Regions from separate parts of the Streptomyces sp. NPDC052020 genome, predicted to be linked through region 1. Evidence: riboswitches for the same ligand, from Rfam matches in the RefSeq annotation. Region 1 holds a riboswitch; the other holds the start of a gene.
What was found. A riboswitch is a leader RNA that binds a small molecule or an ion and turns the genes downstream of it on or off. The one in region 1 is predicted to bind glycine.
Positions count from the first base shown of each region.

Region 2: it holds a riboswitch for glycine, as region 1 does, so the genes downstream of both, gcvT (glycine cleavage system aminomethyltransferase GcvT) here and gcvP (aminomethyl-transferring glycine dehydrogenase) in region 1, are expected to answer to the same signal.

Region 1 covers NZ_JBFAWY010000027.1:89,148-92,546, reverse strand. The annotation lists gene AB0L74_RS25255 (DNA polymerase IV) at 1-333, shown strand, start outside; gene AB0L74_RS25250 (PRC-barrel domain-containing protein) at 354-725, opposite strand; glycine riboswitch at 851-946, shown strand; gene gcvP (aminomethyl-transferring glycine dehydrogenase) at 1,123-3,399, shown strand, end outside.
Region 2 covers NZ_JBFAWY010000007.1:3,501-6,899, reverse strand. The annotation lists gene AB0L74_RS08885 (enhanced serine sensitivity protein SseB) at 1-544, opposite strand, end outside; gene AB0L74_RS08880 (AAA family ATPase) at 667-1,335, opposite strand; glycine riboswitch at 1,513-1,608, shown strand; gene gcvT (glycine cleavage system aminomethyltransferase GcvT) at 1,760-2,893, shown strand; gene gcvH (glycine cleavage system protein GcvH) at 3,009-3,386, shown strand.

The sequences.
Region 1 (3,399 bases):
CTGTTCGCGCAGGCGGCAGGGGAGCGGGCGGAGCCGCCGGCCGAGGAGCCCGAGCGGGAGGAGCCGGCCGAGGAGCGGCAGGGGCCCGCCGAGCGCCGCTGGCCCGCCGGGCACGACGTGCGGCACGCGGCGTACGGGCACGGATGGGTGCAGGGCAGCGGGCTCGGGCGGGTCACCGTGCGGTTCGAGACGCCCGGTTCCGGGCCCGGGCGGGTGCGGACCTTCCGGGTCGACGACCCGGACCTGGAGCCGGCGGATCCGCTGCCGCTGGTGCCGCTGCCGCCGTCGGCACCGCGAAGACCCCGGGCCGCCGACCGGGGTGCCGCGGGCTGAGACGGGCCGGCCGTCAGGTCTCAGGTCTCCTCCGAGCCGGCCAGCCTGCCGGTGCCGTGGCCGGGGAGCGCGGGCGGTGCGGCGACGTCGAGACCGTAGTGGTGGTAGAGCTGGAGTTCCTGGTCCGGTGAGAGGTGGCGGCCGACACCGAAGTCGGGGGCCTCCCTGATCAGGGCCCGGTCGAAGGGCACGCGGAGGGTGCCGTCGACCAGTTCGCTCGGCTCCAGGGGCACGAAGGCGTCCCTGCTGAACAGGCCGGTGCGTACGGCCGCCCATTCGGGCAGCCCGGTGGCGTCGTCGAGGTAGACCTCGTCGATGGTGCCGATCTTGTTGCCGTCCCGGTCGAACGCCTTGCGGCCGATCAGGTTGCGCGGATCGATGTCGGTACGCACGGGCCCTCCACTGGGTCGCAAACATCCGGCGAGTCATCCGTAAGCACCACGAAAGAGCACAATCGTGAAGGCGGCCACTCGAACGTCCGGGCGTTGACCTCGCTGGTAGGCTGACGAACGGCTGCTGACCCCGTGCGGGAGAGTCCTCCAGGCTTCATCGGAGGCGCCGAAGGAGCAAATCCTCCCCGGAATCTCTCAGGCCCCTGTACCGCACGGACGAGGTCACTCTGGAAAGCAGGGCGGGCGCCGACGGTGTCCGCTCTCACCGACGGTGAAAGCCGGGAGCCCTCGGGTGGCCCGGTGAAGCTCTCAGGTTGAGATGACAGAGGGGGAGGCCGTCCGGGTACCCGCGCCGTGGTGCCCCTCGCAGGTCGCGTCAGACCAGGAGGCCTCCGCAATGACCGCCCCTCGCATTCCGCTCTCCGCGCTGGAACAGGGAACGCCCTTCGAGCAGCGCCACATCGGCCCCGACCACGAGGCCCGCGCCAAGATGCTCGCGCAGGTCGGCTACGGCTCGCTCGACGAGCTGACGGCCGCCGCGGTGCCGGATGTGATCAAGAACGCCGACGCGCTGGACCTGCCGGGAGCGCGCACCGAGGCCGAGGTGCTGGCCGAGCTGCGGTCCCTCGCCGACCGCAACCAGGTCCTGGACTCGATGATCGGTCTGGGCTACTACGGCACGTTCACGCCGCCGGTCATCCTGCGCAACGTCATGGAGAACCCGGCCTGGTACACCGCCTACACGCCGTACCAGCCGGAGATCTCCCAGGGCCGGCTGGAGGCCCTGCTGAACTTCCAGACCATGGTCGCCGACCTGACCGGCCTGCCCACCTCCGGCGCCTCGCTGCTGGACGAGGGCACCGCCGCCGCCGAGGCCATGGCGCTGTCCCGGCGCATGGGCAAGAACAAGAAGGGCCTGTTCCTGGTCGACGCGGACGCGCTGCCGCAGACCATCGCCGTGATCCAGACCCGCGCGGAGCCGACCGGCGTCGAGGTCGTCGTCGCCGACCTCAGCGACGGCATCCCGGCCGAGGTCGCCGAGCGGGAGATCAACGGCGTCCTGATCCAGTACCCCGGCGCCTCCGGTGCCGTACGCGACATCAAGCCGGTCATCGACCAGGCGCACGACCTGGGTGCGCTGGTCACCGTCGCCGCCGACCTGCTCGCGCTGACCCTGCTGAAGTCCCCCGGGGAGCTGGGCGCGGACATCGCGGTCGGCACGACCCAGCGCTTCGGTGTGCCGATGGGCTTCGGCGGCCCGCACGCCGGCTACATGGCCGTCCAGGAGAAGATGGCGCGCAGCCTGCCCGGGCGGCTGGTGGGCGTCTCCCTGGACGCGGACGGCAACAAGGCGTACCGGCTCGCCTTGCAGACGCGTGAGCAGCACATCCGCCGGGAGAAGGCGACCAGCAACATCTGCACCGCGCAGGTGCTGCTGGCCGTCATGGCCGGCATGTACGCCGTCTACCACGGACCCGACGGCCTGAAGGGCATCGCGCGGCGCACGCACCGCTACGCCGCGATCCTCGCCGCCGGGCTTGAGGCCGGCGGCGTCGAGGTCGTCCACGGCGGCTACTTCGACACGGTCACCGCGCGGGTGCCGGGCCGGGCCGCCGAGGTCGTGGCCGCGGCCCGCGAGAACGGCGTCAACCTGCGGCTCGTCGACGCCGACCATGTGTCGGCCGCCTGCGACGAGACCACCACGCGCGGTCGGCTGGGCGTCGTCTGGTCGGCGTTCGGGGTCGACGCCGACATCGACGCGCTGGACGCGGTGACCGGGGACGCGCTGCCCGAGGCGCTGCTGCGCACCGACGACTACCTGACCCACCCGGTCTTCCGCCGGCACCGCTCCGAGACCGCGATGCTGCGCTACCTGCGCAAGCTGGCCGACCGCGACTACGCGCTGGACCGCGGCATGATCCCGCTCGGCTCCTGCACCATGAAGCTCAACGCCACCACCGAGATGGAGCCGGTGACCTGGCCGGAGTTCGGGCAGCTGCACCCCTTCGCCCCCGCCGAGCAGGCGCAGGGCTACCTCACGCTCATCCGCGAGCTGGAGGAGCGTCTGGCCGAGGTCACCGGCTACGACAAGGTCTCGCTCCAGCCGAACGCCGGCTCCCAGGGAGAGCTGGCCGGCCTGCTGGCCGTGCGCGGCTACCACCGCGCCAACGGCGACGAGCAGCGGACCGTGTGCCTCATCCCCTCCTCCGCGCACGGCACCAACGCCGCCAGCGCCGTCATGGCCGGCATGAAGGTCGTCGTCGTCAAGACCGCCGAGGACGGCGAGATCGACGTCGAGGACCTGCGGGCCAAGATCGAGCAGTACCGTGACGAGCTCGCGGTACTGATGATCACCTACCCGTCGACGCACGGCGTGTTCGAGGAGCACGTCGCCGACATCTGCGCGCGGGTGCACGAGGCGGGCGGCCAGGTGTACGTCGACGGCGCCAACCTCAACGCGCTGGTGGGCCTCGCCAAGCCGGGCCACTTCGGCGGCGACGTCTCGCACCTGAACCTGCACAAGACCTTCTGCATCCCGCACGGCGGCGGCGGCCCCGGCGTCGGCCCGGTCGCCGTACGGTCGCACCTGGCGCCGTACCTGCCCAACCACCCGTTGCAGCCCGCGGCCGGCCCGGCGACCGGCGTGGGCCCGATCTCGGCCGCCCCGTGGGGT
Region 2 (3,399 bases), on a different contig from region 1:
TGGCGTCGAACTCGCCGGAGGCCGCGGTGAGGAAGTCGACCGGGTCGTCCTGCCAGTCGGGTTCGAAGAGGCGGACCCGGCCGCCGCTCGCGGCCCCGTCCAGCGGGGTCCGCCCGGCCCGGCACAACTCGGCCACGGCGGGCGGCGGCAGCGGGACGCCGACCACGCCGCCGGGGTTGACGGCGATGCCCACCTGCGGCGGCAGCCCGCGGGCGAACTCCACGGCGGGGGCGATGGTGTACGACATGTGCGCGCCGGCGACCTGGCGGAACTGCTCCTCGGAGCTGAAGACCGGGACGTACGCCTGGCCCTCGATCTCCAGCGCGGGCAGGTCCAGGGGACCGCTGTGCGGGCCGCCGCCGTTCGGCAGCGGCACCCACAGGAAGCTGCGGCCCAGCACCTCGACGATCCGCCCATTCGCCGACGGGCCGGCGCCGAGCGCGGCCGACAGCACCTCCTCCAGCTCGTTGCCGGGCCATCCGCCGTGCGAATGGGGGTGCGCCTGCGCCGGGAAGTCCGCGGAGAAACCCGCCGGGAAGTCCATCTGCCTACCGCCTGGTCCGAAGCCACTGCTGTGGCTGAAAAGGCTAACCCGTCCGGCCGTACGGGCAGCGGGGGCGGCCGGAGACCCGCCGGGCCGGACGGCGTGCCGGGCCTCCGGCGCGCTCAGCCCGTGAAGCCGATCCGGCGCAGCGCGTCGGCCGCGGCCCGGTCCAGCAGCACCGCCGAGGCGCAGCCGAGGGGCAGGTCGCCCCGCAGCGCGGCGCGCCGCAGGCGGGCGGTGGCCGCGCGGTGGCGGCGGAAGGCGTAGCGGGAGACCCCGCGGCCGCGGTCGCGCTGCCCGGCCAGCGCCTCGTCGGGACCGACGTCGAGCAGCAGCACGTGCAGGGTGCCGCCCCGGCGCCGGGCCTCGCGGGCCAGCCAGGCGCGCACCCACGACTGGGTGCCGCAGTCGTGCACGACCACTCCCTCGCCGGAACGCAGCGCGCGGCGCAGCCCGGCGTAGTGGGCGAGGCGGACCAGGGGGCGGTAGACGGCGTAGGGCAGGAAGCGGGGCATGCGTCGGTCCCAGCGGTCGCGGGTGTCCTGGGAGTCCACCCGCCGGCCGCGCACGGTGCGGCGCATCAGCGTGGACTTGCCGCTGCCGGGCAGGCCGGTGACCACGACGAGGTCGCGGGGCCCGAAGAGAAGCGCGTGCGGGCTGCGGCCCGCCCGGTCGCGCAGGTCACGGACGACCGGCGCGGGCAGCGGGCCGCACGCCTCCGGGGCCGGGGTGGAGGGTTGCCCGGGCAGCGCGAGGCCCGAGGTCGTGGCGTACGCCGTGGTCCTGTTCACCGTGATCGTCTCCCCTGGGGCGGTTCACGAGTTCCCTCCCCCTCGAGTGTAAAGAGAAGGTAATCAGCGGTCCTCGCGTTTTCGTGCGCGTAGTGCCACGGACCGGTTACAGATGGCGGCCTGCCGCGATCGGGCGAGGCGTGCGATGATGAGCGCGCCAACTGCATACCGGCCGTTTGAATCCGCGCGGGAGAGTTCCCAGCCTCGGGCTGGGGCGCCGAAGGAGCAAGTCCCTCCCTTGAATCTCTCAGGCCCCGTTACCGCGCGGGCGAGGCACATCTGAAAAGCGGGCCGCCGCCGTGCGGTGGTCCCACCCAAGGTGCAAGCCAGGGCCACGTGTGTGGTCATGGCGAACCTCTCAGGTTCCGATGACAGATGGGGAGGAATGACCTCGCCTGTCGTGTACTTGGGAGACGACCGACCGATGAGCAGTACCGAATCCTCTGTGTCCCCGCTGCGCCGCACCGCGCTCGACGCCGTCCATCGCGCGCTGGGGGCGACGATGACCGACTTCGCCGGCTGGGACATGCCGCTGCGCTACGGCTCCGAGCGTGACGAGCACAACGCCGTGCGCACCCGGGCCGGTCTCTTCGACCTGTCGCACATGGGCGAGATCACGGTGACCGGCCCGCAGGCGGCCGCCCTGCTGGACTACGCCCTGGTCGGCGACATCGGCGCGGTCAAGCCGGGCCGCGCCCGCTACACCATGGTCTGCCGCGAGGACGGCGGCATCCTGGACGACCTGATCGTCTACCGGCTCGCCGAGACCGAGTACATGGTGGTCGCCAACGCCTCCAACGCCCAGGTGGTGCTGGACGCCCTCACCGAGCGCGCCGCCGGCTTCGACGCCGAGGTCCGCGACGACCGGGACGCGTACGCGCTGATCGCGGTCCAGGGTCCGCAGTCCCCGGGCATCCTGAAGTCGCTGGCCGACGCCGACCTGGACGGGCTGAAGTACTACGCCGGGCTGCCCGGCACGGTCGCGGGCGTGCCCGCCCTGATCGCGCGCACCGGTTACACCGGCGAGGACGGCTTCGAGCTGTTCGTCAGGCCGGAGCACGCGGTGGAGCTGTGGCAGGCGCTGACCGAGGCGGGCGGGGGCGTCGGCCTGATCCCGTGCGGCCTGTCCTGCCGGGACACGCTGCGCCTGGAGGCGGGCATGCCGCTGTACGGACACGAGCTGACCACCTCCCTGACGCCCTTCGACGCCGGGCTCGGCCGGGTGGTGAAGTTCGAGAAGGACGGCGACTTCGTGGGGCGCGAGGCGCTCACCGAGGCCGCCGCCCGCGCCGAGCAAAACCCGCCGCGCGTCCTGGTCGGCCTGGTCGCCCAGGGCCGCCGGGTGCCGCGCGCGGGGTACGCGGTCGTCGCCGGCGGCGAGGTGATCGGCGAGGTCACCTCCGGCGCCCCCTCCCCCACCCTGGGCAAGCCGATCGCGATGGCGTACGTCGACGCGGCGCACGCGGCGCCGGGCACCGCCGGCGTCGGCGTGGACATCCGGGGCACCCACGAGCCGTACGAGGTCGTGGCGCTGCCGTTCTACAAGCGCCGGAAGTAGCCGCCGGGCGGCCATCGGCCGCCCGGCGTGACGCCGCGCACATTTCCGCTGGTCACAGCGGTCCCAGCAGTCCCCCCGTCACCAGCACTCCCTCGCGTACAGGAGAATTCAGGCCATGAGCAACCCCCAGCAGCTGCGCTACAGCAAGGAGCACGAGTGGCTGTCGGCCGCCGAGGACGGCGTCTCGACGGTCGGCATCACGGAGCACGCGGCCAACGCGCTCGGCGACGTCGTGTTCGTCCAGCTCCCCGAGGTCGGCGACACCGTGTCCGCGGGTGAGACCTGCGGCGAGCTGGAGTCGACCAAGTCGGTGTCCGACCTGTACTCCCCCGTCTCCGGCGAGGTCACCGAGATCAACGAGGACGTCGTCAACGACCCGTCGCTGGTGAACTCCGCGCCCTTCGAGGGCGGCTGGCTGTTCAAGGTGCGCGTCGCCGGGGAGCCGGCCGACCTGCTCTCCGCGGACGAGTACACCGCCTTCGTCGCCGGCTGAGGGGCAGTGGACC